DNA from 2 places in the Enterobacter sp. PL_is511 genome. Region 2 is predicted to be linked to the other one. Evidence: predicted binding sites of a transcription regulator. Region 2 holds the regulator's gene; the other holds the start of a gene.

Region 1 (15,594 bases), on a different contig from region 2:
GGTCGCTACCGTGCTGCTCGCCCTTTCCGCGCTGGGGCTGTCCGTGTACGGCACGACGTTTATGCAGGGCGAGTTTTTCCCCGCCTCGGACCGGCCTGAGCTGCTGGTCAGCCTGACGCTTCCGGCCAACGCGTCGCAGGCGGAAACGTTAAGAGAGGTGGAAAAGCTGGAAAAGGCGTTGGTCGGCAACGGCAACATCGATCGCTACTCGACCTACGTCGGGTCGGGCGCCATCCGTTTTTACCTGCCGATGGACGTGCTGCTGGAAAATGAGAATATCGCCCAGATGGTTGTGGTGGCTAAAGACCTTGAGGCGCGGGATCGTCTGCATGCGCAGCTCAACAGGATCCTGGCGACGCAGTTTAGCGACATCATCACGCGGGTGTCGCCCCTTGAGCTGGGGCCGCCCGTCGGCTGGCCAATCAAATACCGGGTGAGCGGGCCCGATTATCTGCAGGTCCGGGCGTTTGCGAACCGTCTCACGGACGCGATTGGGCAGTCCCCGTACTCACGCGACGTTAACCAGACGGCCGGAGAGCCGGAGAGGGTCATCACCCTTGAGGTGAATCAGACGGCGGCCAGGGCGGCGGGAATATCGTCAGAAAGCCTCGCCCGCACGCTGAACACCGTCTGGTCCGGCAGCGTTGTCACGTCCATCAGGGATAACGACCGCCTTGTCGACGTAGTGCTCCGGGCCACGGACGATGAACGTCACAGCACCGCCACCCTCTCCTCGCTCACGATTCAGGGGAATGACGGTAAAAAAATTCCGCTCAGCGCCGTCGCGACGCCGGTCTGGGGCGTGGACGATCCGGTCATCTGGCGTCGGCAGCGCATACCCTTTATCACGGTGCAAACGGATCTTGCCCCGGGGCTGAAGGCTGAAGCGGTATCCGCGGCGCTGCGTCCGGCGGTGGATAAACTTCGCGCGAACCTGCCGGCAGGTTACGGCATTGAAGAAGGCGGCGCGGTTGCCGAATCGGATAAGGGGAACAACTCCGTCTTTACCGTTCTTCCGGTAACGCTGGTCATCATGCTGTTGCTGCTGATGCTTCAGCTGCGGCGATATTCCCGGATGCTGCTGGCCCTCCTGATGGCCCCGTTTGGTTTACCGGGGATCGTGCTGGCTATGCTGCCCGGCGGAACGCCGATGGGGTTTGTCGCGCTGCTGGGCGTTATCGCCCTGGCGGGGATGATCGTGCGGAACGCGGTGATATTGATTAGCGAGGTTGACAGCAATATTGCTCAGGGGATGACAAACGATGCCGCGATTATGGCGGCTGCGGAACACCGGGCCAGACCCATCTGTCTGACCGCCTGTGCCGCCATTCTGGGCATGATCCCCATTTCTCACCAGGTCTTCTGGGGTCCAATGGCCTATGCCATCATCGGCGGGCTGCTGGTTGCGACGCTGGTGACGCTGACCGTGTTACCCGCGTCGTTTAGCCTGCTGTTACAGTGGGGCGCTCAGCGCAAAGCCACAGAAGATGAACTGCGCTGAGGCTCCACCGTTTCCCGGCTGATTACGCGGCGGTCAGTGCAAAACGGTCTTTCAGGACCTGGTGGATTTCATCCTCCGCCAGCTGCCGCGTTTCAGTGCCGTTCGCGGTGATGGTTTTCAGCATATCGCCCAGTAAAATCTGACGTCCTTCCGGGCTGTGCTGCACCACCACCCGCTTCTGCACAAAGATCGCATCCGGATGCGTGGAGTTAAGGTAGTTGGCCGGGACGAAATCAATCCATTCCTGAGGCGTGAGATCAAAGCCGTATTGCCGGGCCCACTCTCCCTCCACCTTCGCCTCAAGCAGATATTCGCCCTCCGCACTGCGGCTTAGTCGGAACGTGTCGAAATCCTGCGTGATATCCACATCAAGCGTGTCCAGCGCCATCGGCGCACGAATGCCGTAGCTGCCGAACCCGAGGTCGCAAAGCCACTGTCGGCTCTCCACCTCGGCAATCAACGCCATATGGGTTTTCGGCCGCCGCGCGGGGTAGAACATCGGGCGCGCCGCCACGAAACGGTAAGGTATCCCTAACGCCGCCAGCGCCATGGCAAAAAGCCCGTTTACCTCATAGCAGTAGCCGCCGCGCCCCTGCGTTAACACCTTATCGGCAATGTCGTCTGGCGCCAGCGAGACAATTTTACCCGCCTGCACGTCCAGATTTTCAAAGGGAACGGAAAAGAGCTGATGACGCATCAGCGCATGCAGGGTGGCCGTATCGGCAGCCGCTGGTCCGGTGTAGTTTATGCGTTTGAAATAGGTGGAAATGTTGAAATTATCGCTGTGCATAATGCCTCCTTGTCCTGAACATGCCGGACACTATAGATGGCGCGCATCATTGGCTGTATAGTCAGTTTTATCGAAAATTAGCCTGAACAGATACCCATGTCTGCCCCGTCCCAGTCGTCCCCACACTATCGCCGAATTGCCGAGATGCTGCGCCTCACGCTGACGTCTGGCGCGCTGCGCGCCGGTGACAGGATGATCTCCGCGCGTAAACTGGCCGAGCGCGAGCACGTTAGCCTTCCGACGGCGCTGGAGGCCCTTCGCTGCCTCGAGGCTGAAGGGCTGATCGTTGCGCGCCCGCGTTCAGGTTACTACATCCGCCAGACCAACCTGTCACCGCGCGTGGAGCCCGCGCGCTCCTCACCCGGCCCGGTCCCCGTCACCCTATCCGCCGTGGCCCGGTCGCTGTTCAGCAGTGCAGAAGCCCGGCTTATCCCGCTGGGCGCCGCCCTGCCCGATCCCGCGTGGCTGCCAGGAGACGCGCTGCAGCGGGCGTTGCACTCCGCGGGCCGTCGTCTGGAAGCGCATGGACAGAGCTACAGCCTGCCCCCGGGAAGAGCAGACCTACGAAGTAAGATTGCCGCGCGCTCTGCGCAATGGGGAGCCCGGTTCAGCGCGGACGATCTCATTATCACCTCGGGCGCGACGCAGGCGCTGCGCCTGGCACTTCGGGCCGTGTGTCAGCCAGGTGATGTGGTGGCAATTGAGCAGCCCGCCTACTTTGGCACGCTCCTGCTGCTGGAGGATTTAGGCCTGAAGGCCTTAGAAATCCCCACCGATCCTGCTGAAGGCCTGCTGCTGGAACCGCTGGCTGACGCCATTCGCTGCCATCGCCCCGCTGCCGTCCTGGCCTCACCCACCGTGCAAAACCCGTTGGGTGCCAGCATGCCCGTCGCACGCAAGCAGGAACTGGTTGCCCTGCTTGAAGAGGCAGAAATTCCGTTGATTGAGGACGATGTTTACGGAGATCTGGTCGGTGAGGGGCAACGTCCTCCGGCCTGCAAGGCGTTCGACCAGAGCGGGAATGTGATTTACTGCAGCTCCCTGTCTAAAACGCTTGCGCCGGGGTGGCGAATCGGCTGGATTGCCGCCGGACGCTACCACACGCAGGTCTTGCAGGCCCGCATGGCCGGAGACTGGGCAGGTGCACCGCTGCTGGAAGCCGCGACGAGCGAGATGCTGGCAAGCGGCGACTACGACCGTCACCTGCGGCGGCTAAAGCGGCGTATCGCGGAGGGAATAGCCGCCGTCGTGGCGCGGGTCGAGGCCAGTTTTCCCCCCGGAACCCGCGTTAGTGTACCCGCAGCCGGTTTCCTGCTGTGGGTAGAACTGCCTCAGCAGGTCAACGCCCTGGAGGTGCATCGTCGCGCGCTGGCGCTGGGTATTGGCGTCAGCCCCGGTCCCCTGTTTTCTCCTGGCGCAGAACTCACGCACTTTCTGCGGCTAAACTGCGCAAACGAGCCGACGCCCTGCCTGCTCAATGCCGTAGGGCAGATTGGGGCCCTATGCCATGAACTGGCCACTTTCACACCAGACTCTCCAGCCACTCGGTAAATACCCGCACTTTGCGGGAGAGGTGACGGTGTGGGTAGAGCAGTGACAGCTTGCGGTCCGGCGAGCGATAGGCTGGCAGGACCTCAACCAGCAGGCCGCGGTCAATGTAAGGCTGGAGAAAGAGATTCATCCCCTGCATTACCCCGAGCCCGGCCAGGCCTGCCGCGATGTAGGCCTCGGAGTTATCCACCACCAGCTTACCGGGTAGCGCGATCTCCGCGACGCCCTCTGGCGTGGTAAACGTCCACGGCTGAATGTGCCTGCTGCTGTTGTTAATCCAGTTGATGGCCTGATGCTTGCGTAAATCATCCGGCGTTTCTGGCGTACCGTGTTTTGCCAGCCAGGCCGGGCTGGCGCAGGTCGTGATTTTAATGTTCCCGACTTTACGCGCGATATAATCGCCGTCGTCCAGCTCGCCCACCCGCAGCACGCAGTCCAGGCCATCCCGCAGCATATCCCGACGGCGGTCAGAGCTGCTCAGAATGATGTCGATCTCGGGATGCTGACGATAAAAATCAGGCAGATTGGGTATCACCCGCAGCGTGGCAAAAGAGACCGGCATATCCACACGCAGCTGACCGTGTATTGCCCGGTCCGTACCAAACGACTCCAGCAATTCGTCCGCCTGCGCCAGCAGGGGTTTACTCTGGCGATAGAACGCCTCCCCATCCGGCGTCAGGCTAATTCGACGCGTTGTGCGCTGCAGGAGCCGCGTGCCGCTGTGTTGCTCCAGAAGCTGTAACGCTTTGGTGACTGCAGGGCGATGGACCTGCAGATTCTCCGCCGCCTGGGTAAGACTACCTGACTCGACAATTTCAATAAAAATTCGAATAGATTCAAAGAGATTTATTTGCATAAAGGATTTCAAACCGCGAACGGGATATTGTTATTGATTTTATAACAGTGATGAATCTTTTGGGCTATTTTTCCTAACAATATTGCCCCCTACACTCTCCTCCATCCAAACGTAAGGGAGAGTCTGCTATGAAAAATAACCGTATCTGTCAGATCCTGGGTATCGAAAAGCCTGTTATTCAGGGGCCGTTATCCTGGCTTACCGATGCCCGTTTAGTTGCCGCGGTCAGCAATGCCGGCGGGCTCGGTGTGCTGGGACCCAATGCAGGCTTAACCGCCGACACCGCGGTCTCCACGCCGGAGGAGACCGCCGAAAAAATGCGCGAAGAAATTCGTAAAACCAAACGGCTGACCGAAAAACCGTTTGGCGTGAACCTGATCCCCACCGCCGTTAATGACGTCTGGACTGGACCAATTCTTAAGGTGGTAAAAGAGGAAGGCGTCAGGGCCGTGGTGTATACAGGCTATGGGGAAGGCAGCATTATTCCCTCGCTGTTCAGCGAGTTAAAAGAGGCAGGGATCGCTATTATCTACCGCGACATCAATCCCACGCCGGAAAACACCCGTCTCGCAGAAGATCTGGGGGCAGACATTATCGTCGCCACCGGTTTTGATGAGGGCGGAACGTTACCCGCAACGGCGCTTGGCACCTTTTCCATCGTGCCGCTGATTGCCGATGCCGTGAAGCACATCCCGGTGATGGCCGCGGGCGGTATTACCGATAATCGCACCGCCAGAGCAGCGCATGCGTTAGGTGCGGAAGGCGTGTTTGCCGGATCGGTCTTTATCAGTACCGAAGAAAGCCGCGTGCCGCAGGGGGTCAAAGAGAAAATTGTTGCCGCCAACGGCCTGGACTTGCTGCTTTTTCGCACCGTGCCCCATTACTACCGCGCGCTTCCCGGCAAGCTGGCGGAAAAACTGGCATCGATGGATAAAGCAGGCGCAAGCAACGACGCGCTGGGCAAGGCGATGGGAGGATTACGGGGCCTGCGTCTGGGCATGCTGGAAAATAACACCGATGAAGGCTATATCGCGCTCGGCACGGGGATTGGGAATATCCGCAGCGTGAAAAGCGTGGCCGAGATCGTCAATCTGTTAGCGGTTGAGTAAGCCCTCGGCGTCCTGATGGTTATCAGGACGCCCTGTGTTCTCAGGGAATAATCCGCGCGGCTCTCAGCTGCGCAAACAGGCGGAAAAACATCTCATCGGTCGCCTGCATTTGCGTAAAGCCCGCCCTGCGCAGCTTGCTCCCGTCACCGAACATGTCGTAATCCCAGCTAAAGACAAAATCGGCAAACCGCCCGTCGCTTAGCTGCAAAATATCCGCTTCCACCAGCCGCTCTTCGGCAAGCTCGCGCCATACGCCGCGATAGTCGTTAAACAGCTGATGAAATGACAACCTCACCGGCGGCGCAGAGTCCAGTTCAAACCAGCGTGCGATGCGCGGCCACAGCTCGCTCCAGCGCCAGATATCGCCATTGTTTACGTTGAAGGCCTGATTCTGTGCCGCAGGTGACGTGGCGGCCCACCGCGTTGCCTCGGCCAGCAGCCCGGCGTCGGTATGGTCAACAATGCTGCGCCAGGTCTGTTCTGAACCGGGAAAACGCAGCGGTAAACCCAGCGCCTTACACAGGGAGGCGTACAGAGCGATGCTCAGCGCAAGATTCATGGCATTGCCCGGCACCGCGCTCCCCACCACGCCCGGCCTGATGGCATTCCAGTGCCAGCCTTTCCCCCGCTGAAACTGGCTGAGCCACGTGAGCTGCGCGGCGTTAAATTCGGCACCCGCTACGCCGGGATCGCTTTCCCGCGCCGGGGTTTTAAACGGCCCCAGATGCGCACCGTAGACTTTGTAGCCCTGCATCAGGCTTACCGTCTGCAGCGGTGCCGCTGTTTCGAGGGTGCTGACCAGGTTACGCAGCATGGTGACGTTCGGCTCAACCATGTCTGCCCAGTTCGCCGCGTTCGCCCAGGCGCTGTAAAAGATGTGGGTGACTCCGTCCAGGGCGTGCAGCGCCCGTGCAGTGTCCTGCGCATCCAGTAAATCGACGTTCACCACGGGGATGCCGTCAGGATGAGATGCGGCATGGCGGCTAAGGCCGATCACCTCCCACTGATGGTGCAGGAGCGTGTTGACCAGCTGCCTGCCGACAATGCCGCTGGCGCCCGCGACCAGGGCGACGTTGTGTTGCTGCATCTTATTCATGATGTTTCTCCGGAAAGGGTGACAGACGCAGTGTGATATATTATTTTTTCTGTAGATATCCCATGAAACCGATGGCACTTATAAGCAGAATCATTAAATGAATAACAAGCTCAATGCCATTTCTACCTTTCTGCGCGTCGCTGAAGCGGGCTCGTTTTCAGCGGCCGCCCGTCAGACCGGTATTAAGCAGTCCGCCGTCAGTCAACAGATCGCGGCGCTTGAGGAATCACTGGGTGTGGTACTGCTGCACCGTACGACGCGTAAGATGAAGCTGACCGAACAGGGTGAACGTTACCGGCGTGATATGCAGCTTGTGCTGGACGCCATGGGAGAAGCGGAGAGGCGTTTACATCCTGTCGATCATAGCGTTCAGGGACGCGTCCATGTCCAGTTACCGAGCGGCCTGGGGCAGATTTTTTTGCCGCATCTGCTGGCGCTGCAGCGTCTGCATCCCGAGCTGCAGCTGATGCTTTCCCTGGATGACCGCCTTGCCGATCTGGTGACGGAGGGCGTGGATGTCGCGATACGGCTGAGCAGTGAGCCCCCGCAGGCGCATGCGGCGCGCGTGCTGGGGCGTATTGAAACCAGGCTGTTTGCCGCCCCCGGCTTTCAGGCGGTACGCGCCGTCAGCGAGCTGGCGACGCTGCCACACGTGCGGTTCAGCGGCATTCCGCTGGGTGCTCCCCTGCGCCTGATGTCTGACGAGGAGACGGTCGAGGTCAACGTGAATACTGTTTTCCGTGCCAACACCAGCGACGCGCTGCTGCAGGCGCTTGAGTCCGGCATTGGTATCGGCGGCATGCAGCAGCCGCTCGTGACACGCGCGCTGCAAACCGGCACGCTGGTACCGGTGCTGCCCGACTGGCGGTTACCCGATCGCTTCCTCTATGCCGTCTATCCTGACGCCCGCTTTATTCCGCAGCGCGTCAGAAAGGTCGTCAGCGTGATTGAGCAGTTACTGCCTGAAATAATAAAGAAAAACTGATTGTTTCCGCCGTAAATCACGTGCATTTTTTAATCGCAAAGAATAGAGTGTTTTTACCGTATTCCCTCTTTCTGGAGCACGTATGCCGGATTACTGTTTTTTCCAAAAAGGCCCGAACCTCATTGCGATTGAGAGCGCAAACACCGATGCGGCCGCTCAGCTCATCGCTCAGGGGTTTGAAAAACAGTTTGAGGAGATCGGCGCTGCGGATGAAAAAGAGGCGCTTACCCGCCTTGCGGATATCCGTAAAAATAATGAGATCGATCGCCATAACTTCCTGTCCGGAGCGGGCGAAATGCCGCTGATCGGCGTGCTGGCGGCTGCGGCAACCTGGTTGATGCAAAAGAAATTACGCAACCATCCTCTACCTCGCCACCGGCAAATCGGCGTACCGCGTCGTATAGGCCGGTGACAACATCTCACGCTTCATCGCCCACGGTTTCTCAATCCCCTGCCCGGCGAACCATATCTTCCCTTTGCCGGAGTGATTTACGCTGTCGATCATTTCCATCAGCGCCGCGCTGTTGGCGCGCAGACGATTATCGTCAAACAGGTTAAGCTGGGCGACGCCGCTGCTGAAAAAGTCCGCCAGCATGACCCCGGCCTTCATATAGCGATACCCGTCGAGCCATATCCGCCCCAGCCCCTCCGTGGCGGCGCGGATGATATCGCGCGAGTCATTGGTGGGCGTCATCAGGGTGACAGAAGCCTGATTGCCGTAATAAATTTCGTTGTCAGCGTGCGGGCTGGTGCGTACAAACACGCTGATAAAACGACAGTATTGATGCTCGCCGCGCAGTTTCTCTGCGGCGCGCTCCGCGTAGGCGCAAATCGCCTGATGCATCTCTTCGTATTGGGTAATGCGGTGTCCAAACGAACGGCTACAGATGATTTGCTGCTTCGTGGGGGTGTACTCTTCCAGGTCAAGGCAGGGCTCGCCGCGAAGCTCGCGCGCCGTGCGTTCCAGTACCACGTTGAAATGTTTGCGAATGACCCACGAGGAGGCCTCCGCCAGCTCCAGCGCCGTGGTAATCCCCATTGCGTTCAGTTTTTTCGTGATGCGCCGCCCTACCCCCCACACCTCCTCTACCGGCACCTTTGCCAGCAGTTTACGCTGCCGCTCCCGGTCTGAGAGATCGACCACGCCGCCGGTGCCCGCCCACCGCTTCGCCGCATAGTTGGCCAGCTTCGCCAGCGTTTTGGTCGGGGCAATACCGACGCCAACGGTTAAGCCCGTATTTTTATAGACCTGCGTGCGCATCTGGTGTCCGAACGCTTCCAGTGCAAGGCAGTTACCGATCCCTGAAACGTTCACGAACGCCTCGTCGATCGAGTAAATTTCTATGGCCGGAGCGAGATCCGTCAGCGTCTGCATCACCCGACTGCTGAGATCGGCATACAGCGCATAGTTCGAACTAAAGACGTAAACCCGCGACGGATAGCCCTTCTCTTTGAATTTAAAATAGGGCTCCCCCATTTTTATGCCGAACTGCTTTGCCTCCGGCGACAGTGAAATAATGCAGCCGTCGTTATTGGACACCACCACGATGGGCTTCCCCTGCAGATCGGGGCGAAATACCTTCTCGCAGGAGGCATAGAAGCTATTCACATCAACCAGCGCGAACATGTTTATGCGTTTTAAGCGTGTGGGTGACGACGCCGAAGATCTGCAGCTCCTCTTCGGACTGAAAGGTAATCGGCTGATAGCGGGCATTATGCGGCAGAAGTCTCAGAACCGGGCGGGTCTGTAACTCTTTCACCGTAAACTCACCGGCGACCGACGCCACGACGATGTCCCCATGTTCGGCATTTAACGAACGATCGACCACCAGCAGATCGCCGTCACCGATCCCCGCGCCAATCATGGAGTCTCCACTCACCTTGATAAAATAGGTCGCACTGGGGTGTCTCACTGCCAGCCGGTTAAGATCGAGACGATCTTCCACATAGTCCTGCGCCGGACTGGGGAAGCCACAGGCTACACGCTCTGCAAACAACGGTAATTCAATAGATTGGTTTGGATGATAAGAAAAGAGAGTGTCCATAATGCCTTTCTCGCCAGGTACTGTATATAAATACAGTATTACGGATTATGGCCAGGGATCAAGGTCATTTCCGGAGGCGAACCCAAACGCGTTGAAGTGTCAGAAGATTTAAAACGCGCAAAGCCCGGAAGCGCCCTTCCGGCTTTGCGCCTGTGACGATCAGTCCATCAGCGTATTCAATGTTTCCAGTGCGTCAGGCGGCAGCTGCAGTTCCCCTGCCGCGAGGTTTTGCCGCAGATGCGCCACGGAAGAGGTGCCCGGGATCAGCAGGATATTTGGGGAACGCTGCAGCAGCCATGCCAGCGCAACCTGCATTGGCGTTGCGCCCAGCGAGTCGGCGACAGCCTGCAGCCCGGAAGATTGCAGTGGCGTAAAGCCGCCCAGCGGGAAGAACGGCACATACGCAATCCCCTGCTGCGCCAGCAGATCCACCAGCGCGTCGTCACCCCGGTTCACAATGTTGTACATGTTCTGCACGCACACCACCGGCACCATCTTCTGCGCTTCCGCGACCTGGGTGGCCGTGACGTTGCTCAGGCCAATATGACGCACCAGCCCCTGCTGCTGTAATTCGGCCAGGGTGGAAAGCGGTTCAGCAATCGATCCTTCCGCCGGCCCGTGTGCGCTAAACATGATCCGCAGATTCACCACGTCCAGCACGTCCAGCTGCAGATTACGCAGGTTGTCATGCACCGCCTGCGTCAGTTCCTGCGCGGAAAAGGCCGGCAGCCAGGCGCCTTTGTCATCGCGACGGGCGCCGATCTTGGTGACAAGCGTCAGATCGTCCCGGTACGGGTGAAGCGCCTCGCGGATCAGCTGGTTAGTGACATGAGGGCCGTAAAAATCACTGGTATCAATGTGGTTCACCCCCGCCGCCACCGCTTCGCGCAGCACCTCCAGCGCGGCCTGCTTATCCTTCGGCGGCCCAAAGACGCCAGGCCCGGCCAGCTGCATCGCACCGTAGCCCAGCCGTTTCACCGTCCGCGTCCCGAGCGCGTACGTCCCGCTTTTATCAATGCTGCTCATGTTGACCTTCCTCATAAAAATGATCCGGATTTACAACAGGTTCCCTCAGGGAGCCCTTAGTTAAGCGCGAGTTAAATTAAAGTTTAAATTCTATACGACGATAGTATTGGTGTACCTCTGCATCCTTTCTAACGGACGACCGCTATGCTGAAAAATCTGCACGTGATTACCGGTATTATCTTTGCCCTCACCATATTCTGTCTGCTGCAAGTTGTCACGGGAGGGTTGTTCTACTCTGCCGTCAGCAACGATCGCCATAACTTCCAGAACTCCGGCGTGCTCAATGCCCAGCAGGAAAGCCTGAGCGACAGCGTGAACACGCTGGTGAAAACGCGCGTCACCGTCACCCGCGTGGCGATCCGCTATCTGAAAAACCAGCGTGACCCGGCTTCCCTGGCGGCGATCAATAAGCTGCTTGGCACCGCAGGCGACTCGCTGGCAAAAGCCGAAGCCTATAACAAAGAGTGGCAGAAACTGCCGCAGGTTAAGGGCCAGGAGGCGGCATTGACCGACGAGATGCAGAAATCATGGAACCAGATGCACGAAGTGATGCGCTTATCGATTGAGTATCTGCGTGCCGACAACTATCAGGCCTATGGGGATCTGGACGCGCAGCAGGCGCAGGACGACATGGAGGCGGTCTATAACCGCTGGCGCGCCGAAAACAACACCCTGCTGAAGGCCGCAACCGAAGAGAACCAGAGCAGCTTCACGCAGATGCAGTGGACCCTGGCGGCAATTCTGCTGGCCGTTATCGCGGTTCTGGTGGTCATCTGGCAGGGTTTACAGCACCTGCTGTTAAAACCACTCCATTCCATTATGAACCATATTCGCGCCATTGCAGGGGGCGACCTGACGCAGGATATCGCTGTCTCGGGTCGTAACGAGATGGGTCAGTTGGCCGCTGGCCTGCATGAGATGCAGCAGTCGCTGGTGACCACCGTCAGCGCCGTGCGCGGAAGCACCGATTCCATCTACACCGGCGCAGGCGAAATTGCTGCAGGAAGCAACGATCTGTCCGCCCGCACCGAGCAGCAGGCCGCTTCGCTGGAAGAGACTGCCGCCAGCATGGAAGAGCTGACTGCGACGGTTAAACAGAACTCCGATAACGCCCGTCAGGCCACGCTGTTGGCGAAAAACGCCTCTGAAACGGCCGCGCGCGGCGGTCACGTCGTGGATAACGTGGTTCGCACCATGAACGAAATCGCCGACAGTTCGCAGCAAATTGCGCATATTACCAGCGTGATCGACAGCATTGCGTTCCAGACGAACATTCTGGCGCTTAACGCCGCGGTGGAAGCGGCACGCGCCGGAGAACAGGGGCGTGGTTTTGCGGTTGTTGCTGGCGAAGTCCGTACGCTGGCGAGCCGCAGCGCGCAGGCGGCGAAAGAGATCAAAGGGCTTATCGAGAACTCCGTCAGCCGGGTGAATACCGGTTCCGAGCAGGTCAGCGAGGCGGGCACCACCATGAAGGAAATTGTCGCTGCCGTCACCCGCGTGACCGATATCATGGGTGAGATTTCATCGGCCTCTGACGAGCAGAGCCGCGGCATTGAGCAGGTGAGCCTGGCCGTTTCGCAAATGGACAGCGTGACGCAGCAAAACGCCGCGCTGGTGCAGGAGTCCGCCACGGCAGCAGCGGCGCTGGAAGATCAGTCCGAGCAGCTGCGTCAGGCGGTGGCCGCGTTTCGTCTGAACGGCAAAGAAAAAGCGGTCGCTCCACGCCCGGCCAATCTGAAAACGCCACAGCTGCTGCGCCCGGCAACGACAGCCGCCTCCACCGACAGCAACTGGGAAACGTTCTGAGTCTCAGGCGGGCGAGGATATCGCCCGCTAGCGGCTGCGCTTGGCGTGCCGCTCCCAGTTTTCCTGTTTTGCTTCATCGGATTTTCGCAGTGAAACGTAGCATGCCCCGCTGCCGCCGTGATGCGGCAGCGCCACGCAGAAGGCCTGTACATCCTCGAACTCGGTTAACCAGCGCGCCAGGTAGCTGCGCACCACATTCGGATGCGAGTTCTGCTCCCGCCCTTTCCCGTGAATAATAATCAGGTTACGTAACCCGTCACGTCTGGCCTGGCAGATAAAAGAAAACAGCATCTGACGGCAGCGTTCGGCAGGCTGACGCAGGAGGTTTAAGCTGGCCTGGCGGGCATATTTACCCGAGCGCAGCTTATCGATAACGCCCTGCTGCACCCCTTCGCGCTGGAACGCCAGCGGTTCTTCCAGGGGAAGAAGGTCAAGAAAATCGAGCGTCAGGAAGTTATCCAGCTGTTCACTATCCACCTCCTGTCGCGTCCGCGTATTGCGGCTGGGCTGCCAGTGAATATCCGGGCCACGCTTCAGCGGCTGGACATCTTCCATGGCGTCAAGAAAAAAGGATTTGTCGTCAGGGTTCATGGATATCCTCCGGCTACAACTGAGGACGGTACTATACCTGCGCCCGAGACAGGCCTCAATCACCGTTACAGGCCGTCGTGCGCAACAAATATTAACATGATGAATATATATAGTATTTATAAAATAAACTTAAATATGACTTAACTAAAATTTCAGCAAAGATGAAATAAGTGATTTGTGTTAAATTTTCGTAAAATCAAACACTCAATATCCTTTCATTTTGCGGGAAAGGTGTTATACCTAAATATACCTGCTTCATGGATATAATACTCAGGATTGGCGAAAGGACGCACTGCTGTGTGTACTGGAGGGTCTGTCAGATGTCGGACAGACCCTGTTTTTTTATGGTCGGCTTTTCACGCCACGACTATTTTCCTCGCTTCCCTTCTGAACTGTGTAATTAATGATTCGGCAAGGGGCGTCTGACGTGAATCACGGCGCTGAATTAAATAATATGCTGCTTTTGGAAGCGACTCGACAACCGACAGCATGACCAGGCGGTGCGCCAGCAGCGGGTCACACCCTAGCTCCTGCGGCAATATGCTTAGAAAATCACTTTGCGCAACCAGGCTAATACAGGAGGAAAAGGTTTCACAGACCACACCAATTCGCGGTATTTGCGAACGATCGCTAAATACCTCTTCTAACTGCTTATAATAACTTCCCCGCGGCGTCGGCATTGTCCAGTTATAATGCAGAAGTTCATTAATAGACGTTGCCCCCGTCGCCGGATGCCCTTCCCGACAAAATACCGCAAACGGTTTTTCGAAGAGCTTTTCAAACGTAAATTCCTGGTCGTAAGGCCCCTGATAATAGGTATTGATGGTGAAATCCAGTTCGCCCTGGCGTAATTCATTGATCATCGATACCAGCTGCCCTTCCATAATCCGCACCTTGACCTGCGGATGCTGCGCGTGAAAGCGGGTAATGACGGCGGGCATCAGGCTGCGTGAAACGCTGGCCCCCATCCCGATGTTGATCTGCCCGGCCAGCTCCCCCTGCCGCTGACGAATGTCATCCTGCGCCGCGCGCAGCTCTTCCAGAATCAACCTGGCACGCTGGTAAAAACCCTCACCGCATTCCGTCAACGCGACGCCCTTACTCCTGCGCACGAAAAGCTGCGCCGCCATGCCCTCCTCCAGCTCTTTGATGGATTTGGTCAGCGCCGGCTGGGAAAGATTCAGCGTCCTGCTGGCACCGCGAATGCTGCCCTGACGCGCAACCTCAACAAACGCCCGGATTTGATGAAATTTAATCTGAAATGACATAGCCCGACCGATAACCGTTGTTTATCAGAGTAAAGAAACTGTCATCTACTTTAATGGAAAGGGATGTGCGAGGGTAATTCCTGAACGGTTAAAACTGTGAAAAATCGGTTAGTGATAAGTAAAAACTATCACAGCGTGAAGCAGTTCACATATTTTAATGATGACAGGAACAGATATGGACACACTGGCGCAGTACATCCAGACGTTAACCCCGCAGCTGAGCGCATGGCGTCGTGATTTTCACCATTTCGCGGAATCCGGCTGGGTAGAGTTTCGTACCGCCGCGAAAGTCGCGGAAATCCTGGACTCGCTGGGTTACGCACTGGCGATGGGTCGCGACGTGGTCGATGCCGAAAGCCGGATGGGGCTGCCCGATGCCGCTACCCTGGCGCATGAGTTTGCCCGTGCGCGGGCGCAGGGCGCGCCTGAGAAATGGCTGGCGCCGTTTGAAGGCGGCTTTACCGGCATTGTGGCGACCCTGAATACCGGCCGCCCTGGCCCAACCCTGGCGTTTCGCGTGGACATGGACGCCCTTGATCTCAGCGAAGCGCTCGACGACAGCCATCGCCCGTTCCGCGACGGGTTTGCCTCCTGCAACGCAGGAATGATGCACGCCTGCGCGCACGACGGCCACACCACCATTGGTCTGGGGCTGGCGCAGGTGCTTAAGCAGAATGAAGCCCGGCTGAACGGCACCATCAAGCTGATCTTCCAGCCCGCCGAAGAAGGTACGCGCGGCGCGCGCGCCATGGTTGCCGCCGGGGCGCTGGACGACGTGGACTATTTCACGGCCATCCATATTGGTACCGGCGTGCCTGCCGGAACGGTGATCTGCGGCAGCGATAACTTTATGGCCACCACCAAGTTCGACGTGAGCTTCACCGGCGTGGCCGCACACGCGGGCGGTAAGCCGGAGGACGGTCGTAACGCCCTGCTCGCCGCCGCGCAGGCCACCCTCGCTCTGCACAGC
Region 2 (15,594 bases):
GACCGGGTTTTGCTATAAGGCGTTCTTGCCAGTATTCAAGGGAAGGATGAGGTAGCTGTAGCGTGTCGTGATACACCCCCGGATGCATATAGTTCTGGCGTAAGGCTTCAGCATCTTTCGGTTCCGCGTGGCGTATCACTATCTCACTCATTCCTTGTTCCTCAGTCAGTTAAACGTCCCTTCCAACATCAATGACTTTAAAATTTGAGTCAACCGCTAATTTTTGCAAAAAGTATTGGACAAGTGCGAATGAGAATGATTATTATTGCTTTGCGTTCAGGAAGACCTCTACGGGAACCTGAAAGCACGACATTGCTCACATTGCTTCCAGTATTACTTTAGCCAGCTTTTAGCTGGCTTTTTTTTTGTTATGGTTAGACTCAGTAACCTTCCAAAAGGACTGAGCTATGACACTACATTGCGCATTTATTGGATTTGGTAAAAGTACGACCCGCTATCACCTGCCGTATGTTCTCACCCGTAAAGACAGCTGGCATGTGGCCCATATCTACCGCCGCCGCGCGAAGCCGGAAGAGCAATCCCCGCAGTATTCCCATATTCATTTCACCAGCGATCTGGATGATGTGCTTAACGACCCGCAGGTCAAACTGGTTGTCGTCTGCACCCACGCCGACAGCCATTTTGAGTATGCGAAACGCGCGCTCGAAGCGGGTAAAAACGTGCTGGTGGAAAAGCCGTTCACCCCGACTATCGCCGAAGCGAAAGAGCTGTTCGCGCTGGCGAAAAGCAAAGGTCTGACCGTTACGCCGTATCAGAACCGTCGCTTTGACAGCTGCTTCCTGACGGCGAAAAAAGCGATTGAAAGCGGCAAGCTAGGCGACATCGTGGAAATAGAAAGCCACTTCGATTACTACCGTCCGGTAGCGGAAACTCAGCCCGGCCTGCCGCAGGACGGCTCGTTCTATGGTCTGGGCGTGCACACCATGGACCAGATCATCTCCCTGTTTGGCCGACCGGACCACGTGGCGTATGACATCCGCAGCCTGCGTAATAAAGCCAACCCGGACGATACTTTTGAAGCGCAGCTGTTCTACGGCGACCTGAAAGCCATCGTCAAAACCAGCCATCTGGTGAAGATCGACTACCCGAAATTTATCGTTCACGGCACCCGAGGCTCGTTCATTAAGTACGGTATTGACCAGCAGGAGACCAGCCTGAAGGCTAACATCATGCCGGGTGAACCGGGTTTTGCGGCGGATGATTCCGTGAGCGTCCTGGAGTACGTGAACGATGAGGGCGTAACGGTCAGGGAGGAGCTGAAACCGGAAACTGGCGACTATGGCCGCGTCTACGATGCGCTCTATGAAACCCTTACATCCGGCGCGCCGAATTACGTCAAGGAATCTGACGTTCTGACCAACCTCGAAATCCTTGAAAGGGCCTTCGAACAGGCTTCTCCTGCCACGATAACCCTCGCGAAATAAGCAAAAACGGCTCCTCTGCGCTTGTTCATAATTTTTGAACAGAGGAGTCAATTTTCACCCTCTATGATCCCAGGCGGTTTGCGTCCACACTTACTCCATCGAAACGAACTGAGGGTGAAAACAATGATCTACTTACGCAAAGCAAACGAACGTGGTCACGCGAATCATGGCTGGCTGGACTCATGGCATTCATTCTCGTTTGCCGACTACTACGACCCGAACTTCATGGGCTTCTCCGCACTGCGCGTGATTAACGACGACGTGATTGATGCGGGCCAGGGCTTCGGTACCCACCCGCACAAAGACATGGAAATCCTGACCTATGTGCTGGAAGGCGCGGTTGAGCACCAGGACAGCATGGGCAACAAAGAGCAGGTTCCGGCGGGCGAGTTCCAGATTATGAGCGCGGGTACCGGGGTGCGTCACTCTGAGTACAACCCAAGCAAAACGGAAAAACTGCACCTGTATCAAATCTGGATCATTCCAGAAGAGACCGGCATCACGCCGCGCTACGAGCAGCGCCGCTTCGACGCGAAACAGGGTAAACAGCTGGTGCTCTCCCCGGATGCGCGTGAAGGCTCCCTGAAAGTGCATCAGGATATGGAGCTGTACCGCTGGGCGCTGGCGAAAGACGAACAGTCTGTCCATCAGATTGCCGCTAACCGCCGCGTCTGGATCCAGGTGGTGAAAGGTGAAGTGTCCATCAACGGCACTAAAGCAACCACCGCCGATGGTCTGGCCATCTGGGATGAGCAGGCGCTCTCCGTGCATGCCGACAGCGAAAGCGAAATTCTGCTGTTTGACCTGCCGCCGGTGTAATAAAACATAAATAAATACCCATCCTTCCCTTTGACAGGGGAAGGATGGGCTTTGTCCGTGATAAACTGAGCAAATCTCTCACTTCAAGATTTCTCAGGACGATGAAAAAGAAACGCCCCGTACTTCAGGATGTCGCCGATCGCGTCGGTGTGACCAAAATGACGGTCAGCCGTTTTTTACGTAACCCGGAACAGGTTTCCGTGGCGTTACGTGGCAAGATTGCCGCTGCCCTTGATGAACTGGGTTATATCCCCAACCGCGCACCCGATATTCTCTCCAATGCGACCAGTCGTGCGGTGGGCGTCCTGCTTCCATCCCTGACCAACCAGGTTTTCGCCGAAGTATTGCGGGGAATCGAAAGCGTCACCGATGCTTTTGGCTACCAGACCATGCTCGCCCACTATGGGTACAAGCCGGAACTGGAAGAGGAACGTCTTGAGTCGATGCTTTCCTGGAACATTGACGGCCTGATTTTAACCGAACGTACCCACACTGCCCGCACGCTCAAAATGATCGAAGTGGCGGGTATCCCTGTGGTGGAGCTGATGGACAGCCAGTCGCCGTGTCTCGATATTGCCGTTGGGTTCGATAACTTTGAAGCGGCGCGCCAGATGACGGCGGCCATCATCGCCCGTGGGCATCGTCATATCGCCTATCTGGGTGCGCGTCTTGATGAACGTACTATCATCAAACAGAAGGGATACGAGCAGGCGATGCTCGACGCAAACTTAACCCCGTACAGCGTGATGGTGGAGCAGTCCTCTTCCTATACGTCGGGTATTGAGCTGATGCGTCAGGCGCGACGCGAGTATCCGCAACTGGACGGTATTTTCTGTACCAACGATGACCTGGCGGTTGGCGCGGCGTTTGAGTGTCAGCGTCTGGGGCTAAAGATCCCTGATGATATGGCGATCGCCGGTTTCCACGGCCACGACATTGGCCAGGTGATGGAGCCGCGTCTGGCGAGCGTCCTGACCCCGCGTGAACGTATGGGCCGTATTGGCGCAGAACGCCTGCTGGCGCGCATTCGTGGTGAGGCAGTTACCCCGAAAATGTTAGATTTAGGTTTCACCTTGTCACCGGGTGGATCTATTTGAACTGACAAATTTGAAGTAGCTCACACTTATTCACTTCGCGCACGTTTGGATATTGCTTCTCTTTTGCCCCGGCAGGACAATGTTACCGATAACTGTTACCCGTAACAATTGACTGAGGGACACCCTTTGAGCACGACTAATCACGATCACCACGTCTACGTCCTGATGGGCGTTTCCGGTAGCGGGAAATCAGCCGTAGCCAGCGAAGTGGCGCATCAACTCCAGGCTGCGTTCCTTGATGGCGACTTCCTCCATCCGCGCAGCAACATCATGAAAATGGCCTCCGGCGAGCCGCTGAACGACGACGACCGCAAACCGTGGTTGCAGGCGCTGAATGACGCCGCGTTCGCTATGCAGCGTACCAATAAAGTCTCCCTGATCGTCTGCTCTGCGCTGAAAAAAACCTACCGCGACCTGCTGCGCGACGGTAACCCGAACCTCTCTTTCATCTACCTGAAAGGGGATTTCGAGGTGATTGAAAGCCGTCTGAAGGCGCGTAAAGGTCACTTCTTCAAAACCCAGATGCTGGTGACGCAGTTCGAAGCGCTGCAGGAGCCGGGTGAAGACGAGAAAGACGTCTTAGTGGTTGATATCGATCAGTCACTGGAGGGTGTTGTTGCCAGCACCATCGAGGTCATTAATAAAAGGCAGTAAGTTTTGAGTACATTAACGCTAGTTTTGACAGCAGTGGGTTCCGTGTTGCTGCTGCTGTTTTTAGTGATGAAGGCGCGTATGCACGCTTTTGTTGCTTTGATGGTGGTTTCTATAGGTGCAGGTCTCTTTTCCGGTATGCCGCTCGACAAGATCGCCGCGACGATGGAAAAAGGGATGGGCGGTACGCTGGGCTTCCTGGCGATTGTGGTCGCGCTGGGCGCGATGTTTGGCAAGATTTTGCACGAGACGGGCGCGGTCGACCAGATTGCCGTCAAAATGCTGAAATCCTTCGGCCACAGCCGCGCGCACTACGCGATTGGCCTGGCGGGCCTGATTTGCGCGCTGCCGCTGTTCTTTGAAGTGGCCGTTGTGCTGCTGATAAGCGTCGCGTTCTCCATGGCGCGCCATACCGGCACAAACCTTGTGAAGCTGGTTATTCCACTGTTTGCGGGCGTGGCGGCGGCCGCGGCGTTTCTGCTGCCTGGGCCTGCGCCGATGCTGCTGGCGTCCCAGATGCACGCTGACTTTGGCTGGATGATCCTGATTGGCCTGTGCGCGGCAATCCCGGGAATGATTATTGCCGGTCCGCTGTGGGGCAACTTCATCAGCCGTTACGTTGAGCTGCATATCCCGGATGACATTACCGAGCCGCACCTGGGCGAGGGCAAAATGCCGTCCTTCGGCTTCAGCCTGTCGCTGATCCTGCTCCCGCTGGTTCTCGTGGGTCTGAAAACCATCGCCGCGCGCTTTGTGCCGGTGGGTTCCAGCGCCTATGAATGGTTTGAGTTCATCGGGCACCCGTTCACGGCGATCCTGGTGGCCTGTCTGGTGGCGATTTACGGCCTGGCGATGCGTCAGGGGATGCCAAAAGACCGGGTGATGGAGATCTGCGGTGCCGCGCTGCAGCCTGCGGGGATTATCCTGCTGGTGATCGGTGCCGGCGGCGTGTTCAAGCAGGTACTGGTGGATTCCGGCGTGGGCCCGGCTCTGGGCGAAGCGCTGACCGGGATGGGCCTGCCGATTGCGGTAACCTGTTTCGTATTGGCTGCGGCGGTACGTATCATCCAGGGTTCCGCAACCGTGGCGTGTTTAACCGCCGTGGGTCTGGTGATGCCGGTGATTGAACAGCTGAACTACTCCGGTGCGCAGATGGCCGCGCTGTCTATCTGTATCGCGGGCGGTTCGATTGTGGTTTCTCACGTTAACGACGCGGGCTTCTGGCTGTTCGGTAAATTTACCGGCGCCACCGAAGCGCAAACCCTGAAAACCTGGACGCTGATGGAGACCATTCTCGGCACGACGGGTGCAATTGTCGGGATGATTGCCTTTACGCTGCTCAGCTGAGGGCGGTGATTTAACAAGGCTAAAAATAAGGCCCGGTAGCGTCAGCGCTTACCGGGCCTTTTTATTATCCAGGGCGTCAGGCCGGGCCATAACCCGGCATTGCGTTACTCGCCCTGCGTGGCGCTCTCAATCGTCAAACGCACGTCCGAGGTAATCAGCTCTGCCAGCATCTGGTATACCTTCAGCGTCTCTTCCGGCTCGGCATCACCCGTATCGCTGATGAAGCCTTCATCGCGCAGCGTCAGGACCAGGGAACTGAAGACCGCTTTGTCGAAGAATTCAGGGGCGTTAATGCCGTGCAGAACGGACAGGCGCTGGGCCAGCGTCCGGCTCTCTTTCTCCAGCGTACCGCGGTTGATTGACGGGTTCGCACTCAGCAGCCAGAACGTAATGGCGTAGCGCTGCAGCGTTTCGCGCGCACCGGCCGCCAGCAGCTGCAGGGTGCGGGAGCGTGACGGGTTGATGTGCAGCTCATCGTTCGTGACGGTGATCAGCCCCTGGCGACGCAGCTCTTCCGTCAGTTTATCCAGCTCGCCCGCCAGCTCATCCTTACTCCAGCGCAGGAACAGCTCCGCTTTCAGCATCGGATAGAGCGTTTCAACGTGACGCAAGAGTTCCTGACGCGAGATACGGCGATGCTGGGTGATGATAGCCGCCATGAGCGACGGCAGCATCAGCATATGGGTGATGTTGTTTCGGTAGTAGGTCATCAGCACTGCCTGCTCGCGCGGCAGAATGATGATGTCGCCGATCGTGTCCTTTTCGACTTCAAACTTGTTCATCTGCAGCGCGTGATCGATAAGCTCACTGGCGGTCGCAGAAGGCACGGTTGAATCAACGGAATACGGCACGTTGCGCATCATGTCCAGATAGCAATCCAGCTGCTCCGTGAGCTGTTCACGGGTCAGCGAGCGCTGACGCGAAGCCAGAAGCGCCGTACAGCACAGGTTCATGGCGTTAGCCGCACCGGCGTTGTTAATGCGCACCATCAGCTCGGACGCGATGCCGTTGACCGTTGGCGTCAGCCAGGCCGGACGAATTGCTTCGATAGGATCGATGGATTCCCGCCACTCGGGAACGTGATGGTTCAGGTATGTCATCAACGGCATTGGTTCGCCAAAGTTCACGTAGCCCTGACCGAGATTGCGTAGCTTGCTCAGGCCGCGCAGCATCTGCGGCAGGCTCTCTTTCTCTTTGGTCGCACCGCGCAGCTCTTTGGCGTACGTGCCCACTTCCATCACGTGCTCATAGCCAATGTAGATTGGCACCAGCGTGATGGGGCGGGTTCCTCCGCGCAGCATCGCCTGGATGGTCATCGACAGCGTGCCGGTCTTCGGATCGAGCAGACGTCCGGTACGGGAACGACCGCCCTCCACGAAGTACTCCACGGAATAGCCGCGGCTGAACAGCTCGCCCAGATACTCGCGGAACACGGTGGAGTAGAGCTTGTTGCCCTTGAAGGTACGACGGATAAAGAATGCGCCCAGGCGGCGGAAAATTGGACCCGCTGGCCAGAAGTTCAGGTTGATACCGGCAGCAATGTGCGGTGGTACCAGCCCCTGATGATAGAGCACGTAGGAAAGAAGCAGGTAGTCCATGTGGCTGCGGTGGCAGGGAACATAGACAATCTCATGGCCATCATGCGCCAGCTGACGTACACGCTCGGCGTTATGAACGTTGATGCCCTGGTAGAGACGGTTCCAGGTAAAGCCGAGAATACGATCGGACAGGCGAATCATCTCGTAAGAGAAGTTCGCTGCAATCTCTTCCATCAGCGCAATGGCGTTCTGCTGGGCTTTCTCATGCGATATTTTCTTGCTGCGCGCTTCGTCTTCGACGGCGCGGGCAATCGCTTTGGAGGCCAGCAGCTTGTTGAACAGATCCTGACGCGCCGGGAGACGCGGCCCAACGGCAGCAAGGCGCTGGCGGGCGAAGTGCATACGCGCCACGCGCGCCAGTTTTTGCGCGATGATCTTGTCGGTGCCGTGTTCGTCCGCCATGCGACGCAGCGAAACGGAAGGGGAGAAACGCACAAAGCTGTCGCGCCCCAGCCAGGAGACCGCAAAGAACTTCTGGATGCCGTTAAGCATGCGCAGCGGCGGGTTCTCTTCACCTTTTTCACGGCCCGGACGACGACCAAACATCACCGATACCGGCACCATCTGCACATCCAGATCGGGGTTGCTGCGGTGCAGGTCGAGATAGTCATGGAACAGCTTGATGGACTCTTCTTTTGGCGTGTAGTAGGTAAACACGCGCGGTCCACCGTGAATGAACACATAGCGCGGCAGCAGCGTCCCGTCAACTTCCAGCGGTTCAAGCGGGTCAGGTAAGTCATGCGCCAGACACTGGGCGCGAAGCGTCAGTAAGTCTGCCTTCGAGTTATAAGGCAAAACGTACATAATAGGACGTGACGTATCGAGCCCCAATTCCAGCGCGGGTTCTGCTGGGATAGACTTGCTTTTTACCAGGATGCTTAATGGTAAATTAAGTAATTTGTAGTAAATTCGTGGCCAGCCGGACATAAACGATGTAAAGCCTCTGGTTAATAATGCAATTGCGGCGCAAGGATAACAGAAAGCGCGCAAAATTTCTGTTGTTACCCGTCATACTTCAGGCTGTAGCGAAACGCGCTACAGTTCCTGTTACTGACGCTTTTTTTCATAAAAGGTTCTTTTAATGGCCAATAATACCACTGGGTTAACGCGTATCATCAAAGCCGCCGGCTATTCATGGAAAGGTTTCCGTGCCGCGTGGATCAACGAAGCCGCCTTTCGCCAGGAGGGCGTCGCCGCTATCATCGCGGTGATCGTCGCCTGTTACCTTGATGTTGATGCTATTACCCGCGTACTTCTTATCGGTTCCGTGCTTCTGGTGATGATAGTGGAAATTCTTAATAGCGCTATTGAGGCCGTGGTTGATCGCATTGGTTCAGATTTCCATGAACTTTCTGGCCGTGCAAAAGACATGGGCTCTGCTGCCGTGTTGCTGGCGATTATCACTGCCGCTATCACCTGGGTCACGCTGCTTTGGTCACATTTCCGATGAGCCTCGAGGAATAATTAAGTCCCTGGTTTTTTGTGCAGTTTTTGGTTCCAAAATCGCCTTTGACTGTATATACTCACAGCATAACTGTATATACACCCAGGGGGCGGAATGAAAGCGTTAACGACCAGGCAGCAAGAGGTGTTTGATCTCATCCGGGATCATATCGGCCAGACGGGTATGCCACCCACGCGTGCGGAAATCGCGCAGCGTCTGGGTTTCCGTTCTCCAAATGCTGCCGAAGAACACCTGAAAGCGCTGGCGCGTAAGGGCGTGATTGAGATTGTTTCGGGCGCGTCACGTGGTATCCGCCTGCTGGTGGAAGAAGAGACGGGCATTCCGCTGGTGGGGCGTGTTGCTGCCGGTGAGCCTTTACTGGCACAGCAGCATATTGAAGGCCATTACCAGGTCGATCCAGCCATGTTCAAACCGAGCGCTGATTTCCTGCTGCGCGTCAGCGGTATGTCGATGAAAGACATCGGTATTCTTGACGGCGATCTGCTTGCGGTGCACAAAACGCAGGATGTACGTAACGGCCAGGTAGTCGTCGCGCGCATTGATGATGAAGTCACCGTCAAACGTCTGAAAAAACAGGGGAACACCGTTCAGCTACTGCCTGAAAACAACGAGTTCTCCCCGATTGTGGTCGATCTTCGCGAACACAACTTCTCTATCGAAGGGCTGGCGGTTGGGGTCATTCGCAACGGCGAATGGCTGTAACCTCTTCCTGACAGGCTATGGCGCCGCTGTAGCCTGCTTCATTCTCCACACCCGGTATTTTTCATGTCACTGCTGACGGCATCCGATAAGGCATTGTGGCGTCTTGCTCTTCCGATGATCTTCTCCAATATTACCGTTCCCTTGCTGGGTCTGGTCGATACGGCCGTTATTGGCCATCTTGATTCGCCTGTTTATCTTGGCGGCGTGGCGATTGGCGCGACGGCAACCAGCTTCCTGTTTATGCTGCTGCTCTTTTTGCGTATGAGCACCACCGGGCTCACGGCACAGGCTTATGGTGCAAAAGATCCGCTGCGTCTGGCGCGCGCGCTGGTCCAGCCGCTGATCCTCGCGCTTGGCGCGGGGGCGTTAATCGTTTTATTGCGTGCGCCCCTGATCGACCTTGCGCTTCATGTTGTTGGCGGCAGCGAGGCGGTATTAGAGCAGGCGCGACGTTTCCTTGAAATCCGCTGGCTCAGCGCGCCCGCGTCACTGGCTAACCTGGTTCTGCTGGGGTGGCTATTGGGCGTGCAGTACGCCCGTGCACCCGTGATTTTGCTGGTGGTGGGTAACCTGCTCAATATCGTTTTGGATGTCTGGCTGGTCATGGGTCTGCATATGAACGTGCAGGGCGCGGCGCTGGCGACGGCGATTGCCGAGTACGGAACCTTTATTATTGGCCTGTGGATGGTCTGGCGCGTGCTGGCGATGCGCGGCATCTCCCTGGCGCTGCTCAAAACCGCATGGCGCGGCAATATCCGTAAGCTGCTGGCGCTTAACCGAGACATCATGCTGCGCTCGCTGCTGCTTCAGCTCTGCTTCGGAGCGCTGACGGTCTTCGGGGCTCGACTGGGGCCAGAAATCGTTGCGGTCAACGCAGTATTGATGACGCTACTGACCTTTACCGCCTACGCGCTGGACGGTTTTGCCTATGCGGTAGAAGCGCATTCCGGGCAGGCGTACGGTGCGCGCGAAAGCGGGCAGCTTCGGGACGTCTGGCGGGCAGCCTGCCGCCAGTCGGGACTGGTGGCGCTGGCGTTCGGTATGGTTTACGCCTTCTTTGGTGAGCAGATCGTTGCATTGCTGACGTCTATCCCTGCGCTGCGCGAGCTGGCGAGTCACTATCTCATCTGGCAAGTCGTCTTACCGGTGGTCGGCGTCTGGTGTTATCTGCTGGACGGCATGTTTATTGGTGCGACGCGCGGAGCGGAAATGCGTAACAGTATGGCGGTTGCAGCGGCCGGGTTTGGTCTGACGCTGCTGACGCTCCCCTGGCTGGGTAATCACGGTTTGTGGCTGGCCCTGGCCGTTTTCCTCTCGCTGCGAGGGTTGTCGCTGGCGTTTATCTGGCACCGCCACTGGCAAAACAATACCTGGTTCTCTTCACGTCACGATATATCGTGACGGTTAAAGATTCCGAATATGAAACCAACTGCCGAATCCTTAACTACAATAATTATCACGTCCAGCAGAAAAGAACGTAACGGACGTTACGACCCGACGCTTAACTTAAGAGGACACGATGATGAATAAAGACGAAATCGGCGGCAACTGGAAGCAGTTCAAAGGTAAAGCGAAAGAAAAGTGGGGTAAGCTGACGGATGACGATATGACCGTCATTGAAGGTAAACGCGATCAGCTTGTCGGTAAAATTCAGGAACGTTACGGCTACGCGAAAGATCAGGCGGAAAACGAAGTCAAAGACTGGGAAACCCGTAACGACTACCGCTGGTAACGTTGAATAACCCACAGGGCGGCTCTAAGCCGCCTTTTCTTTTGCCGTTAACGCGGCTTTTTCTTCACAAGAATTGAGTGGTCGTGCTGGCACGCGTCCTGATGACGACAGGCTTCCACCTCCACGCACGCGGAACAGAGCCCGTGCGCCTCAATCACGTTATGACGCAGGGCAAACCCCATTTTCGCTGCCAGCGTATGCATAATGTCTTCCACGCCTTCCGCAGCCTCTTCTTTCACCACGCCGCAGCGGTCACAGATAAACATCGCCGATGTGTGGGTGGGCTGATCGAACAGATGGCACAGCACATAGCTGTTGGTGGATTCCACCTTGTGCACGAACCCTTGTTCAAGCAGGAAATCCAGGGCGCGATAAACCGTTGGCGGCTTTGCCTGCGGCTCGCTTTCGCGGAGAAGATCGAGCAGATCGTAGGCGCTGATGGCACCCTGCTGCAGGCTCATCAGACGTAATACTTCAAGGCGCTGCGGAGTCAGGCGCACATTGCGTTGCGCGCACAGCTTTTCGGCCTGCGCTAACAGCTCTTTTGTGGACTTATCCATGTAGCACCCCGGATGTTATAGGACGGAAAACCCCCACTTTATCATGTTCTGGTAAAAACACCGAGATCCGCCAGTCTGTGCTATACCTGACCCATTACAAACCGGGAAATAAACAATGAAAAAACCTGACTGTATTCGGCACTGGCGCGACGTAGAAGGTGCGGATGATTCGACCTATCCAGATAGCGATGAGCTTTTTTCTATCGGCGCCCCGTTGGCTCGTAAGCTTGGGCTCAGGCGCATTGGTATCCATCATGAGCGTTTGCCGCCCGGGCGCAGAACGTCCTATCCGCATGCTGAAAGCGATGAAGAAGAGTTCATTTATGTGCTCGAAGGTTATCCAGAAGCGTGGATAAATGGCTATCTATGGAAACTTGAACCTGGCGACAGCGTGGGATTTCCTGCCGGAACCGGTATCTGCCACACATTTATCAACAACACGGAGGAAGAGGTGCGGTTGCTGGTCGTAGGCGAGGCCAACAAGAAGCACAATCGCATCTACTATCCACTCAACCCCGTGTATGCCGCTACCCGTGAGGATCGCTGGGTAGACCACCCACCCCAGTTTTTTGGACCGCATGATGGAAAACCTGGGAAAAAATAATTTCCTCATCTATAAATATTGAGGGCCGTCACAAAATATAACAGGCCGTAAGGGAGTTTTACTTAGGGACAGAAATAGCGGGTCTTTTACTACTTATTCACAGCAATAGTTCGTTCCTGTTTGGGTGATAACAGACAGGGGTTATTTCATAACAGACTATAACGGGCATACTGTGAAAAAAAATTTTAAATTTTCGGTGGTTAGCATTGCTGTCTCCTTGTTTATGGCAAATCAGGCGGGAGCAGCCAATACCTGGACAGAATCACGGAGTGACGCCATGGGCGGGACGGGCGTTGCCTCCGGGAGCTATGGCAGTGGGGCGTTAATTAACCCGGCGCTGCTGGCAAAGGCAAAACCAGACGATGATGTGACGGTCATCTTGCCAGCCGTTGGGGTGCAGGTGACGGATGAAGACAATCTTCAGGACGAGATTGATACCATCAACGACAAAATTAATCACTACAAGGATGTGGTTGATGACCTCACGCCAAGGGAGATTATCACTAATCCGTTAGGTTCCATTAATCAATTCCAGGGCGCGGCCAAAGATCTCGCCGATGAGCTGGACTATCTCAAAGGCAAAACCGCACGCGCGACGGCAGGAGCAGGGCTTGCGGTGAGTATCCCTAACGATGTGCTTTCCGTGGCCTTTATGGCGAAAGGCTATGCTCATGGCCGGGTTAGCTCGTCTATCGATCAGCAAGATATTGATTATCTGCGCGGTATTCAAAGAAGCAAAGTGGTGGCTGCCGGTGTTGCCCTGGACGCTGCGCTGAACGGCACGGATCAGATCACTAAAAACCTCAACTCAACAGCGTCTGGCCGGGCGGCGATTGTGTCTGACTACGGCGTTGCCGTTGCCCGTCAGTTTGACCTCGGCGGCGTCCCGGTTTCCGTAGGCGTGACGCCAAAACTGCAAAAAACCTGGGTCTATAACTACACCACCTCAATCTACGATTACGACAGTAACAAGTGGAACGACAGCCGCTACCGCACAGACGATACGGGCTTTAACGTCGATGCCGGTATTGCGGCTGATTTCGGCGAGAACTGGACGGTCGGCGTGAGTGGCCAAAACCTGATGTCGCGCGATATCGACACCAAAGATATCCGTATCCGCAACGGGCGGACGGGAGAAGTGGTGAGCTATAAAGATACCTACCAGATCCGTCCGCTGGTGACCGCCGGAGCCGCCTGGCACAACGATCTGGTGACGCTGACCGCCGATGGCGATTTGACGGAAACCAAAGGATTTAAGAGCGAAGATACGTCGCAGTATGTTGGCGTGGGTGCCGAGGTGACGCCGCTCAGCTGGCTGGCGGTGCGTGCGGGTTATCGCGCGGACGTGAAGGGTAACGACAGCAATGTCTTTACCGGCGGTGTCGGTTTCGCGCCATTCAGTACCGTTCATGTTGACCTGATGGGCCTGTACGGTGAAGACGAAACCTGGGGCGCAGGGGCCCAGCTGAGCATGACGTTCTAAAGTCCACCGGAGGCGCTGCGCCTCCGGCTTTTCTTTGTGCTATAGTAGCGCCCCTTTTCCACCAGATGCTTAAAACTTCGCCATGTCGTCAGAATCACAGACCGCTTTCCCTGCACACCGTTTCTCCATTGCGCCGATGCTCGACTGGACGGACAGACACTGCCGCTATTTCCTGCGCCAGCTCTCCCGCCATACGCTGCTGTACACCGAAATGGTGACTACGGGCGCAATCATCCACGGGAAGGGCGATTATCTGGCCTATAGCGAAGAAGAGCATCCGGTTGCCCTGCAGCTGGGCGGCAGCGATCCGGCCGCGCTGGCGCAGTGCGCGAAGCTGGCGGAAGCGCGCGGCTACGACGAGATCAACCTGAACGTTGGCTGTCCGTCCGACCGCGTGCAAAACGGCATGTTTGGTGCCTGCCTGATGGGGAATGCCCAGCTGGTGGCGGACTGTATTAAGGCGATGCGTGACGTCGTTTCCATTCCGGTGACGGTCAAAACCCGTATCGGCATTGACGACCAGGACAGCTACGAATTCCTGTGCGACTTCATCAATACGGTCTCCGGAAAGGGCGAGTGCGAGACGTTCATCATCCACGCGCGAAAAGCCTGGCTCTCCGGCCTCAGCCCAAAAGAGAACCGTGAGATCCCGCCGCTGGACTATCCGCGCGTGTATCAGCTGAAGCGTGACTTCCCGCACCTGACCATGTCCATTAACGGCGGCATCAAGTCGCTGGAAGAGGCCAAAGCGCACCTTGAGCATATGGATGGGGTGATGGTTGGGCGCGAGGCATATCAGAATCCGGGCATTCTGGCGATGGTCGATCGCGAAATCTTTGGCATCGAAGGCGCAGACACCGATCCGGTTGCCGTCGTGCGTGCGATGTATCCTTACATTGAGCGCGAGCTGAGCAACGGTACGTATCTCGGCCATATCACCCGCCATATGCTTGGCCTGTTCCAGGGCATTCCGGGCGCGCGCCAGTGGCGTCGCTACCTGAGCGAAAACGCACATAAAGCCGGTGCCGATATTGAGGTGCTGGAACATGCGCTGCGCCTGGTGGCAGACAAGCGATAACTTTCGCTAAAAGTTCGTCAAATTCACCACGCCCTGCGAACGCTCGCGGGGCGTTTTTCTTTAATTACAACAGGTTAATACTGGCATGATTCTTGTAATGCCTACTGCATTACTCGGGAACTCGTGGGAGAGCACCATGCTGGAACTACTTTTTGTGATTGGATTTTTTGTCATGCTGTTAGCGACAGGCGTTTCGCTGCTCGGCATTCTGGCGGCTATCGTGGTGGCGACTGTGGTCATGTTTATTGGTGGATTGTTTGCCCTGACAATCAAACTGCTGCCGTGGCTACTGCTGGCCATCGCGGTCGTGTGGGTGATTCGGGCGATTAAAGCGCCAAAAGTGCCCGGTTATCAGCGCAATAACCGCTTTCGTTACTAAGGTATTGAGGGGTTCGTCACATACTTGTAACTTTTCCGGCGGCAGGGCTTAGAACAGAATAGGATTTACTTATCGAATCTGTCACTATGACTGCCGTTAAAGAATTCATCGAGCTGTACCCTACATACAGCCGAACTAAAAAAAGAAAGGGCTTCCCACGGGAAGCCCAATTTCTTTTTGGGGCTCAGGGAATCAATAAACTCGACCCCTGCGTCGCCCGACTCTCCAGCACCTCATGCGCGCGCTGCGCATCGGTCAGCGCGAATTTCTGCGCCTCTGCCACGTCCACTTTGATGACGCCGCTGGCGATTAACGAGAACAGCTCGTTGCTGGCTTCCTCAAGTTCTTCCCGGTTGGTGATGTATCCTTGCAGGGAAGGACGCGTCACGTACAGAGACCCTTTCTGGTTCAGGATGCCCAGGTTAACGCCGGTCACCGCGCCTGACGCATTCCCGAAGCTTACCATCAGACCGCGACGCTGCAGGCAGTCCAGCGACGCTTCCCACGTGTCTTTCCCTACCGAGTCATACACAACGCGCACTTTTTTGCCGCTGGTGATCTCCTTCAGCCGCTCAACAATGCTCTCCTCGCGGTAATTAATCACCTGCCAGGCACCCGCCTGCAGCGCGCGCTG

The links. Region 2 encodes LexA, which represses DNA repair genes until DNA is damaged. Its sites were predicted from a motif close to TNCTGTATGTACATACAGNA; they were not measured.
Region 1: the regulator LexA is predicted to act here: its motif matches at 9,952-9,971, upstream of umuD (translesion error-prone DNA polymerase V autoproteolytic subunit).

The regions. Positions count from the first base shown of each region.
Region 1 is NZ_JBVPGP010000024.1:1,218,899-1,234,492, reverse strand. It holds gene AC0TN7_RS21475 (efflux RND transporter permease subunit) at 1-1,501, shown strand, start outside; gene AC0TN7_RS21470 (arylamine N-acetyltransferase family protein) at 1,524-2,291, opposite strand; gene AC0TN7_RS21465 (aminotransferase-like domain-containing protein) at 2,388-3,842, shown strand; gene AC0TN7_RS21460 (LysR family transcriptional regulator) at 3,814-4,698, opposite strand; gene AC0TN7_RS21455 (NAD(P)H-dependent flavin oxidoreductase) at 4,827-5,807, shown strand; gene AC0TN7_RS21450 (SDR family oxidoreductase) at 5,848-6,903, opposite strand; gene AC0TN7_RS21445 (LysR family transcriptional regulator) at 7,001-7,888, shown strand; gene AC0TN7_RS21440 (hypothetical protein) at 7,971-8,300, shown strand; gene umuC (translesion error-prone DNA polymerase V subunit UmuC) at 8,253-9,515, opposite strand; gene umuD (translesion error-prone DNA polymerase V autoproteolytic subunit) at 9,499-9,933, opposite strand; gene AC0TN7_RS21425 (aldo/keto reductase family oxidoreductase) at 10,093-10,959, opposite strand; gene tcp (methyl-accepting chemotaxis citrate transducer) at 11,104-12,765, shown strand; gene smrA (DNA endonuclease SmrA) at 12,793-13,356, opposite strand; gene AC0TN7_RS21410 (LysR family transcriptional regulator) at 13,713-14,624, opposite strand; gene AC0TN7_RS21405 (M20 family metallo-hydrolase) at 14,800-15,594, shown strand, end outside.
Region 2 is NZ_JBVPGP010000013.1:62,705-78,298, reverse strand. It holds gene yhhY (N-acetyltransferase) at 1-151, opposite strand, end outside; gene AC0TN7_RS01705 (oxidoreductase) at 408-1,445, shown strand; gene AC0TN7_RS01700 (pirin family protein) at 1,569-2,264, shown strand; gene gntR (gluconate operon transcriptional repressor GntR) at 2,366-3,361, shown strand; gene gntK (gluconokinase) at 3,488-4,015, shown strand; gene gntU (gluconate transporter) at 4,019-5,359, shown strand; gene plsB (glycerol-3-phosphate 1-O-acyltransferase PlsB) at 5,464-7,884, opposite strand; gene AC0TN7_RS01675 (diacylglycerol kinase) at 8,039-8,407, shown strand; gene lexA (transcriptional repressor LexA) at 8,516-9,124, shown strand; gene dinF (MATE family efflux transporter DinF) at 9,188-10,525, shown strand; gene AC0TN7_RS01660 (CsbD family protein) at 10,647-10,856, shown strand; gene zur (zinc uptake transcriptional repressor Zur) at 10,904-11,416, opposite strand; gene AC0TN7_RS01650 (cupin domain-containing protein) at 11,532-12,020, shown strand; gene AC0TN7_RS01645 (conjugal transfer protein TraF) at 12,193-13,503, shown strand; gene dusA (tRNA dihydrouridine(20/20a) synthase DusA) at 13,586-14,581, shown strand; gene pspG (envelope stress response protein PspG) at 14,718-14,960, shown strand; gene AC0TN7_RS01630 (quinone oxidoreductase) at 15,145-15,594, opposite strand, start outside.